One region of the Pseudomonas sp. Hz4 genome, then DNA from elsewhere that is predicted to be linked to it. Evidence: predicted binding sites of a transcription regulator. Region 1 holds the regulator's gene; the other holds the start of a gene.
The links. The regulator sigma-54, encoded in region 1, starts transcription at its own class of promoters, with help from an activator protein. The targets are predictions, from matches to a motif close to ANTGGCATNNANNTTGCTNT.
Positions count from the first base shown of each region.

Region 2: ACYZTR_RS20490 (flagellar basal body rod protein FlgF) is a predicted target of sigma-54. The motif match lies at 3,192-3,211, and genes of this name have one in related genera.

Region 1 covers NZ_CM142719.1:1,200,267-1,205,852, reverse strand. Annotated here, with positions in the region: gene ACYZTR_RS05345 (KdsC family phosphatase) at 1-374, shown strand, start outside; gene lptC (LPS export ABC transporter periplasmic protein LptC) at 382-954, shown strand; gene lptA (lipopolysaccharide transport periplasmic protein LptA) at 941-1,489, shown strand; gene lptB (LPS export ABC transporter ATP-binding protein) at 1,489-2,214, shown strand; gene ACYZTR_RS05325 (RNA polymerase factor sigma-54) at 2,398-3,891, shown strand; gene hpf (ribosome hibernation-promoting factor, HPF/YfiA family) at 3,965-4,273, shown strand; gene ptsN (PTS IIA-like nitrogen regulatory protein PtsN) at 4,286-4,750, shown strand; gene rapZ (RNase adapter RapZ) at 4,753-5,586, shown strand, end outside.
Region 2 covers NZ_CM142719.1:4,491,577-4,497,162, forward strand. Annotated here, with positions in the region: gene ACYZTR_RS20475 (flagellar basal body P-ring protein FlgI) at 1-790, opposite strand, end outside; gene flgH (flagellar basal body L-ring protein FlgH) at 818-1,513, opposite strand; gene flgG (flagellar basal-body rod protein FlgG) at 1,566-2,351, opposite strand; gene ACYZTR_RS20490 (flagellar basal body rod protein FlgF) at 2,397-3,137, opposite strand; gene ACYZTR_RS20495 (sigma-54-dependent transcriptional regulator) at 3,450-5,009, opposite strand; gene phhA (phenylalanine 4-monooxygenase) at 5,289-5,586, shown strand, end outside.

The DNA of each region.
Region 1 (5,586 bases):
TGATGGCAGCCGGCGTGCAGACCGCTATCATCAGCGGCCGCAAGACCCCGGTGGTCGAGCGACGAGCGAAGAACCTCGGCATTCCACACCTGTACCAGGGGCGCGAAGACAAACTGGTGGTGCTCGACGAGCTTCTTGCCCAACTCAAACTAAGCTATGAGCAAGTCGCCTATCTCGGCGACGACCTGCCGGACCTGCCGGTGATTCGCCGCGTCGGCCTGGGCATGGCGGTGGCCAACGCTGCCAGTTTCGTCCGTGAACACGCCCACGGCATCACCCAGGCTCGTGGTGGCGAGGGTGCCGCTCGCGAATTCTGCGAATTGATCCTGCGCGCCCAGGGCCACCTCGATGCGGCCAACGCCGCGTACCTGTGAGCCAACCATGCTGAGTAAAAAGATTCGCAAATTCCTGGTATTCGGTTGCATCGCAGCGATATTCGCGGCGGTCGGCTACTGGAACATCAGCCCGGAACGCTTCCTCGACCAGCCAGTGGCAAAGGTCGATGAAACCGCAATCGACTATTACGCGGTCAACGCCCACAGCGTGCAGTACCTGCCGGACGGTAAACTGCAATACGAAATGACGTCCGACAAGGTTGAACACCTGAAAGCGACCGAAGTGACGCTGTTGACCAATCCCGACCTGAACCTGTTCCGCGGCACCGAGTTTCCCTGGCACGTCCAGAGCGAGCACGGCGAAGTGAACCCCGACGGCACTCAGGTCGAACTGATTGACTCGGTGCGCATCACGCGCTTCGACGAGAAAAACCGCAAGACTCTGATTACCACCACCCGCATGACAGTGTTCCCGCAGCAGCAATATGCGCAGACCGAGCAACCCGTTAGAATCGACGGCGCTGGTGGTGTGTCGACTGGCAAGGGAATGAAAGCGTATTTGAAAGAAAGCAGGATACACCTGCTATCGAACGTAAGAGGACAGTATGAGGTTCGTTAAAACCCTCCCTATTTTGCTCGGCCTGAGCGCAGCACTGGGAAGCGTGAGCGCCTGGGCTCTGCCGGACGATCAACAGCAGCCTATCCGCATCCAGGCGGACGATGCCCAACTGGACGACAAGAACGGCATTGCCACCTATAAAGGTGACGTGATCATCACCCAGGGCTCGATGAAGGTCACCGGCAATACGGTGACCATGACCCGCACCCCAGCCGGCGATATCGACGTAGTGACTTCGGTGGGCAACCTCGCCTACTTCGAGCAACTGCAAACGGCAGGCGATACAAAGCCGGTTCAAGGCTATGGCGTCACTATCCAGTACCACGCCTCGCAAGACCGTGTCGTGCTGATCGACCGCGCCAAAGTCATCGACAAGGACGGCAACGTGACCCAGGGCGAAAAAATCGTCTATGACACCAACAAAAAGCTCGCCAGCGCCGGTCGCGCTACGGGCAGCAAGGTCACCGAGTCGCGTCCGCGGATCGACATGGTGATCCAGCCGAAAAAGAAAACCGAAGAGCAAAAGGCCCCGTAATGGCAACTCTGAAAGCTCAGCACTTGGCGAAGAGCTACAAGAGCCGCCAAGTCGTGCGCGACGTCAGCCTGTCGATCGACAGCGGTCAGATCGTCGGCCTGCTGGGTCCCAACGGCGCCGGCAAGACCACCTGTTTCTACATGATTGTCGGCCTGGTACAGGCCGATCAGGGCCGGGTACTGATTGATGACCTGGATGTCAGCCACCAGCCTATGCACGGTCGTGCGAAGGCCGGTATCGGCTATCTTCCGCAAGAAGCATCGATTTTCCGCAAACTCTCGGTAGCCGACAACATCATGGCCATCCTCGAGACCCGCAAGGAACTCGACAAGACCGGTCGTCGCAAAGAGCTGGAAAGCCTGCTGCAGGAATTCCACATCAGCCACATCCGCGACAACCTCGGCATGAGCCTGTCCGGCGGTGAACGCCGCCGCGTGGAAATCGCCAGGGCACTGGCCACCAACCCGAAATTCATCCTCCTCGACGAACCGTTCGCCGGCGTGGACCCGATTTCGGTGGGCGACATCAAGCAGATCATCTATCACCTCAAGGCCAAGGGCATTGGCGTATTGATCACCGACCACAACGTCCGTGAAACCCTGGATATTTGCGAAACCGCTTACATCGTCAACGATGGCCAACTGATTGCCGAGGGTGACTCTGCCACCATCCTGGCCAACGACTTGGTCAAGGAAGTGTATCTGGGTCATGAGTTCCGCCTGTAAGCACTGAGGTGCCTGGCCAGTCGACCGAGCGCTTGTCTCGATAAAAATGAATACTTTTTTATTGTTACAGCGCTCTAGGCAAACGTTGCAGTTTCAGGCATATAATTTGCTTATGTTTGGCGCTCCGGCGCCCTGTAGTGGATGGCGCATGCGCGCCGGCGAATAAGGTGTTAAGCCCCTGCCATGAAACCATCGCTAGTCTTGAGAATGGGCCAGCAGCTGACGATGACACCGCAGCTGCAACAGGCCATCCGCCTGCTCCAATTGTCGACCCTGGACCTGCAACAGGAAATCCAGGAGGCCCTGGAGTCCAATCCGATGCTCGAACGCCAGGAAGAAGGCGACGACTTCGATAACGCCGACCCCTTGGCCGACAAAGCCGAACAGCCTCCCAACGCCGATGTTTCGGAACCCTCCTACCAGGAAACCGCCCCGACGGTGGACAACCTCGAGGAAGGCGACTGGAACGAGCGCATTCCCAACGAACTGCCCGTCGACACCGCGTGGGAAGACGTCTACCAGACCAGCACCAGCAGCCTGCCGAGCAACGATGACGACGAGTGGGATTTCACCACCCGTACATCGGCCGGCGAAAGCCTGCAAAGCCACTTGCTGTGGCAACTGAACCTGGCACCGATGTCCGACACTGATCGCCTGATTGCCGTGACCCTGATCGACTGCATCAACAATCAGGGCTACCTGGACGAAACCCTCGAGGAGATTCTCGAAGCCTTCGATCCGGAACTGGACATCGAACTGGACGAAATCGAAGCCGTCCTGCACCGCATCCAGCAATTCGAACCCGCTGGCATCGGCGCCCGTAACCTGGGCGAATGCCTGCTGCTGCAATTGCGTCAGTTGTCCGTCAAGACCCCTTGGCTGGTCGAGGCCAAACGCCTGGTCACCGATTACATCGACCTGCTCGGCAGCCGCGATTACAGCCAGCTGATGCGTCGCATGAAGCTCAAGGAAGATGAGCTGCGCCAAGTGATTGAACGGGTCCAGAGCCTCAACCCGCGTCCAGGCTCGCAAATCGAGTCCGGCGAAGCCGAATACGTCGTTCCCGACGTGATCGTACGCAAGGACAACGAGCGCTGGCTGGTGGAACTGAACCAGGAATCCGTACCGCGGCTGCGGGTCAACGCTCAATACGCCGGTTTCGTGCGACGCGCCGACACCAGCGCCGACAACACCTTCATGCGCAATCAGTTGCAAGAGGCCCGCTGGTTCATCAAGAGCCTGCAAAGCCGCAATGAAACCCTGATGAAAGTAGCCACCCAGATCGTCGAGCATCAGCGCGGCTTTCTTGAATACGGCGACGAAGCCATGAAACCGCTGGTCCTGCATGACATCGCCGAAGCGGTGGGCATGCATGAGTCGACAATTTCACGGGTGACCACGCAAAAGTTCATGCATACCCCACGGGGCATCTATGAACTGAAATACTTTTTCTCGAGCCACGTCAGCACCTCAGAGGGCGGTGAATGCTCGTCCACGGCGATCCGAGCGATCATCAAAAAACTGGTTGCCGCGGAAAATCAGAAAAAGCCGTTGAGTGACAGCAAGATCGCTGGTTTACTGGAGGCACAAGGCATTCAGGTGGCTCGCCGCACCGTCGCCAAGTACCGCGAATCCCTCGGGATCGCGCCTTCGAGCGAACGCAAGCGGTTGATGTAGAGCCACGCCACAGCGTTCCAGTGGCAGGCATTTCTGCCTGCCGCTTTATGCACTGGCAACGAAGGAGAGCTGTATGCAAGTCAACATCAGTGGACACCAACTGGAAGTGACCGAACCTCTTCGCACCTACATCGGCGAAAAACTCGAACGATTAGAGAGGCATTTCGACAAGATCACCAACGTGCAAGTCACGATGACGGTCGAAAAGCTCAAGCAGAAAATCGAAGCCACGCTGCATATTCCCGGCAATGAAGTGGTCGCCAACGCGGAGCATACCGATATGTACGCGGCGATCGACGCACTGACCGACAAGCTGGATAAACAACTCAAAAAGCATAAGGAAAAGACCCAGAGCCTCCTCCAGGGCGCAACCGGTCGTTAACACTCCCAACCCATGATCCGACTTGAAAGCATCCTGACCCCCGGCCGTTCCCTCGTGAACGTGCCGGGCGGCAGCAAAAAGAAAGCCCTCGAGCAAATTGCCAACCTTATCCACCGCGAAGTGCCGGATTTGGCGATGCAGGATGTCTTCGAGAGTCTGGTCGCCCGTGAAAAACTCGGTTCCACCGGTTTTGGCAACGGCATCGCCATCCCCCACTGTCGCCTGAAGGGCTGCAACTCGCCCATCAGCGCCTTGATGCACCTCGACGCCCCTATCGATTTCGACGCCATCGACGGCGCCCCGGTTGACCTGCTGTTTGTTCTGCTGGTCCCGGAGGCGGCCACCGACGCGCACCTGGAGCTACTGCGCCAGATCGCCAGCATGCTCGATCGCAAGGAAGTGCGCGAAAAACTGCGCAGCGCTCCGAGCAATGAAGCCTTGTATCAGGTTGTCCTGGACGAGCAAAACGGTCACTAATCATGCGTTTGATCATCGTCAGTGGCCGCTCCGGCTCAGGTAAAAGTACCGCGCTCGATGTCCTCGAGGACAACGGCTACTACTGCATCGACAACCTGCCCGCCGGCCTGCTGCCGGAACTGGCCGAACGCGCGTTGATTCACACCGAGCTGGCACAACCGCTGGTTGCCGTGTCTATCGATGCGCGCAACTTGCCAAGTCACTTGTCGCGGTTTCCCGAGCTGCTGGAAGAAGTGCGCAGCCGGCATATCCAGTGTGATGTGCTTTATCTGGACGCCGACGAAGAAACCTTGCTCAAACGCTTCTCGGAAACCCGCCGACGGCACCCGCTGAGCAATGCCAATCGCTCGCTGGCCGAAGCCATCAACGATGAAACCAGCCTGCTCGGGCCGATTGCCGACCTCGCCGATCTCAAAGTAAACACCACCAGCCTGAACCTGTATCAGCTACGCGATACCATCAAGCTGCGCCTGCTGAACCAGCCGGAGCCCGGTACTGCGTTTCTGGTGGAGTCTTTTGGTTTCAAGCGTGGCATGCCGGTGGACGCTGATCTGGTGTTCGACGTGCGTTGCCTGCCCAATCCCTATTGGAAGCCGGAGTTGCGCGATCATTCCGGGCTCGATCAACCGGTCGCCGAGTACCTGGCGGCACAGCCGGATGTCGAAGAGATGTACCAGGACATTTCCACATACTTGCTTAAATGGCTGCCACGCTTTGCCGCCAGTAACCGCGCTTATGTCACCATTGCCATTGGCTGCACCGGCGGACATCACCGTTCCGTGTACCTGACCGAACGTCTGGGCCAGGCCCTGCAAAAATCCCTGAAGAACGTCCAG
Region 2 (5,586 bases), 2.7 Mb from region 1:
GGCCGATCACAATGGTACCTGTACGGGAGTTGATGATGACTTTCGCCACCGCCTGACCCGGGTCGACTTCTAGATTCTCGATGATCGACAAATAGTCGACCCGCTGGCTCGGATCGAGTGGCGCGCTGACACGAATCGAGCCGCCGTCGATGGCCTGGGCAACGCCAGGGCCGAGCATGCTGTTGATCTTGTCAACGATGCGCTTGGCCGTGGTGAAGTCCGAACGATTGAGGTTCAGGGTCAGGCTGTTGCCCTGGTTGAAACCGCTCGGCACCGAACGCTCAACCGATGCACCGCCGGGGATACGACCGGCCGACGGAACGTTGACGGTGATTTTCGAACCATCGCGACCTTCGGCATCGAAACCGCCGACCACCAGATTGCCCTGAGCGATCGCGTAAACGTTGCCGTCGATACCCTTGAGCGGCGTCAGCAGCAAGGTGCCGCCGCGCAGGCTCTTGGAGTTACCGATGGACGCTACGGTAATGTCGACCTGCTGACCCGGCTTGGCGAACGCCGGCAAGTCGGCACTGATCGACACCGCCGCGACGTTCTTCAACTGCACGTTGCCTGAACCCGGCGGCACCTTGATGCCGAACTGCGAGAGCATGTTGTTGAACGTCTGCAGGGTGAACGGCGTCTGCGTCGTCTGGTCACCGGTGCCGTTAAGCCCGACCACCAGGCCGTAGCCGATCAATTGGTTGGAACGCACGCCGGAAATACTGGCGATGTCCTTCAGCCGCTCGGCTTGAGCGTTGAAGGCCGCGGACAGCAACAGGGCGGCCACCATCAGGTGTTTGAAGTTCAACGTAGCCACCTAGAAAGGGAACAGCGGGCTGAGGAAGAAACGGTCGAACCAGCCTGGCTGACTCGCGTCGGCAAACGCACCGGTGCCCGAATAGGTGATCCGCGCATCGGCGACGCGCGTCGACGAAACGGTGTTGTCGGTGGCGATGTCATCGGCCCGAACAAGCCCGGCAATCCGTACCAGCTCATCGCCGGTATTGAGGGTCAGCCACTTCTCGCCGCGCACGGCGATGATGCCGTTGGGCAACACGTCCGCGACGGTCACCGTGATCGAGCCGGTCAGGCTGTTGCTCTGGCCGGACTTGCTGTCGCCCTTGGTCGCACGGTCGCCTTCGTAACCGACGTCCAGACTCAGGCTACCGCTGCCCACGGGGTCACTGGTGCTCAGGCCGCCCCCGAAAAACGAGCTCAGGCCGATGTCGGTCTTGCTGTTCTTGGCGGTTTGCGAGTTAGCGTTCTTGCTGGCCTGGGTGCGTTCGTTCAGGGTGATGGTGATGATGTCGCCCACCCGGAATGCCTTGCGGTCGCTGTACAGGTTCTGTTCAAAACCGGCCTGATAGATCGAGCCGTTATTGGCGGCAGCCGGCAACGGTGTGCGCGGCAACACCGGGGCGTAGTAAGGGTCATTGGGCTTGGGCGGCGGGGCAACGCAGCCCGCGAGCACGACGGCCCCACTCAGTGCCAGAACAGATACAAAGCGATTCATGACCCTACCTCACGGTGTTGCAGGCGACCTCATGGCCGCCTCATAGACTTGATTACAGATTCTGCGTTACGAACGAGAGCATCTGGTCGGCGGTCGAGATCACCTTGGAGTTCATCTCGTAAGCGCGCTGAGTGGTGATCATGTTGACCATCTCCTCAACGGTGCTGACGTTGGAGGTTTCCAGGGTGTTCTGCAGCGTGGTGCCGAAACCGGCCAGGCCTGGGGTGCCGACTTGCGGCGCGCCGCTGGCCGCGGTTTCCAGGAACAGGTTGTTGCCCACGGCCTGCAGACCGGCCGGGTTGATGAAGTCGGCGGTTTGCAGGTTGCCGATCACCTGGGATGCCGGGTTGCCGGCAACGGTGACGGACACGGTGCCGTCGCGACCGACCGTGAAGGTCTGGGCATCGTTGGGGATGACAATGGCCGGTTCCAGGGCGAAGCCGCTGGCGTTGACGATCTGACCGTTGGAATCCAGGTGGAAAGTACCGTCACGGGTGTAGGACGTGGTGCCGTCCGGCTGCAGAATCTGGAAGAAACCGCGACCGTCGATGGCCATGTCCAACGGCTGCTCGGTGGTTTGCAGGCTGCCGGCGGTGAAGTTTTTCTGGGTGCCGACGATGCGCACACCGGTACCCAATTGCAGACCCGACGGCAGTTCACTGTCCTGGGTCGACTGGGCGCCTGGCTGGCGTTTGATCTGGTAGAGCAAGTCCTGGAACTCGGCGCGGTCACGTTTGAAACCCGTGGTCGACACGTTGGCCAGGTTGTTGGAAATGGTCGTCAGGTTAGTGTCCTGGGCGGACAGACCTGTTTTGGCAACCCATAGAGCCGGAAGCATTCGATTCTCCTCGTGCGCCTGTTTTACGGCGCGACGTTCTGATAATTAGCTGATCTGCAAGACCCGAGCCATGGCCTGGTCATCGTCTTTGGCGGTGTTCATCATTTTGATGTGCAGTTCGAACTGCTTGGCCAAGGCCAGCACCGAGGTCATTTCTTCCACGGCATTAACGTTGCTCGACTCGAGGAAACCAGACACCAGCTTGACGTTGGCATCGGCTTGCGCCGGCTTGCCGTCCTTGGTGTGGATCGAACCGTCCAGGCCTTTGGTCATGTTCTTGAAGTCAGGGTTGACCAGTTTGATGCGGTCGACTTCGGCCATCACGCGAGGACCTTCGCCCATCGCACGAATGCTGATGGTGCCGTCCTCGCCCACTTCGATTTGCTGCTCGGGCGGCACGGCAATCGGCCCGCCGTTGCCCATCACCGGCATACCATTGCCGGCCCGCAGCACGCCCAGGGCGTCGACGTTCAGGCTGCCGGTGCGCACGTAGCTTTCGCCGCCGTCAGGGTTCTGCACGGCGATCCAGCCATTGCCTTGCACCGCGACATCGAGGTCTCGACCGGTTTCCACCAGCGCGCCCGGGGAGAAATCGGTGGCCGGACGTTCGGACAAGGCAAACGCACGCGCCGGAAAGCTGTCACCGAACACCGGCATCGAACGAGCCTGCTCCAGGTCTTTCTGGAAACCGTTGGTGGAGATGTTCGCCAGGTTGTTCGCATGAGCCTTCTGCGCCAGTGCATTCTGGCTGGCGCCGGTCATTGCCACATAAAGGTACTTGTCCACACTCTTTCCTCTGCATGCCGGACGTTTGCCGCCCACTGCTGTACTGCTAAGCGATAAGCAATTTGCAGACCAACTTTTTTCTGGCGGCGCTGGCGCCCGGCAAACAAGGGACTTGAGGGGTTTTGCGGGGATTGGGGAAATGTATCGAAGACGAAAAACCGGCGGTGTTATGCCGGTAAGTGGCAAGGATCAGCCTGGACACTGATCGTTCCAACGCTCCGCGTGGGAATGCCTCAATGGACGCTCTGCGTCCGCTCTTGGGACGCGGAGCGTCCCGGGCTGCATTCCCACGCGGAGCGTTGGAACGATCAGTCAGGTGTTGTCTTTACCGACTTCGTATTCACGCAGTTTGTTGGCAATGGTGGTGTGGGAAACACCCAGGCGCTTGCCCAGCTGCCGACTACTCGGATGCTCGGAGTACAAGCGCTCCAGCACCGCTTTCTCAAAGCGCCCGACAATCTCGTCCAACCCGCCCTCGAGCGAGAAATCGCCAAGTGGCTGACGCACGCCGTAATCCGGCAGGCGAATATGCTCGGCCTTGACCGTCCCGCCTTCGCACAGGGAAACGGCCTGGAACAGCACGTTTTCCAACTGTCGCACGTTGCCCGGCCAATGGTAGTGACTGAGCCGCTCCATCGCCGCCGGCGCCAGTTTCGGTAGCGGGCAACCGATCTGCCGACTGGCCTGATCAAGGAAGTGCTCCACCAGCGGCGTAAGCCCATCGAGGCATTCGCGCAGTGGCGGGATGTGCAGCGAAAGCACGTTCAAGCGGTGATACAAATCCTGACGAAATTCGCCGCGCGCGCACAATTCGGACAGGTCGACCTGGGTCGCGCAGATCACCCGAACATCCAGATAAACCTCTTCATCGCTGCCCACACGACGGAAGCAACCGTCCTGCAGGAAACGCAGCAATTTCACCTGCAAGCGCGGGCTCATTTCCCCGACGCCATCGAGAAACAGCGTACCGCCCGCTGTCAGTTCCAGCAGCCCGAGCTTGCCTTCTGCCCTCGCCCCTGCGAAAGCGCCGGGGCCGTAGCCGAACAGCTCCGTCTCAGCCATGGATTCCGGCAGACCGGCGCAGTTGAGCGCCATCAAGGGTGATTGCCCACGCGGACTCGCCAGGTGGCAGGCCCGCGCCAGCAACTCTTTACCCGTACCGGTTTCACCTTCTATCAATAGCGGCGCATCCAGCGGCGCCATGCGTCGGGCTTCGCGCACGACGGCGGCCATCACCTTCGAACTTTGGAAAATACTGTCGAAACCGCGCAGCTCCTGCTTGCGCACGTTATAGATGCGCTCACCGACCCGGTCGGCGCGGTGCAGCGTGAGTACCGCGCCGGCCATGGCTTCGCTGTCGTCATGCTCCGATTGCAGTGGCGCGATGTCGGCGAGAAACACGTCGCCCTTGACCTTCACCCGCAGCCCGTTGATCCGCGATTTGTTGGCGCGCACCAGTTCCGGCAAGTCGAAATCTTCGGCGTAACGCGACAGCGCAATCCCCGGCACCTCATCCACCCGCACCCCGAGCAACTGCGCCGCTGCGCGGTTGGCCGCGACGATCGAGCCGCCCATGTCGATCGACAGCACCGGAAACTCCAGGGCGCCGAGCAAGGCATTGAGTTCCATGTGCCGACGCTCGCTGGGCATCAGGCCTACGCGCTTGACGCCAAACACCCCGGCAATCGATTCAAATTTCGGACGCAAAGCCTGGAACTGAATGTTGATCAGGTTCGGGCAATGCAGGTAGATGGCATTGCCATGCTCACCGCCGACCTCGCCGCGTGCGACGTTGATCCCGTACTCCACCAGCAGGTTGAGAATGTCGCGCAGGATGCCGATGCGGTTCTGGCAGTGGACTTTGATACGCATATAAAGGCCCGAAACAGGAGTGATGAGGGCCTGAGCGAGGAATTTTCTGCGCAGGCGCCAACTTAGTCGTCAAGATTATGTGACACCTGTGCGCGTTTTCAAACCCGCAAATCTCAATAGCTGCGCGACAAGCCTCAAACCGTAACGATTACTTTACGAAAATTGGAGAATTCTCCTACACACGATGCCAATCACCTGCTGCAACGCCGCACACCTTGGCGTATTTCTAGGTCCATAGCAGGACATAACAAGAACGAAATCCCCTAGCAGGAGAGCAGCATGAAGCAGACGCAATACGTGGCTCGCGAGCCCGATGCGCAAGGTTTTATCGACTACCCCGCCGAAGAACACGCGGTGTGGAACACGCTGATCACTCGCCAACTGAAAGTGATCCAAGGGCGTGCGTGCCAGGAATACCTGGACGGAATCGAAAAACTCGGTCTGCCCCACGACCGCATTCCTCAACTCGGTGAGATCAACAAGGTCCTCGGTGAAACCACCGGGTGGCAGGTTGCCCGGGTACCCGCACTGATACCCTTCCAGACCTTTTTCGAATTGCTCGCCAACAAGCAGTTCC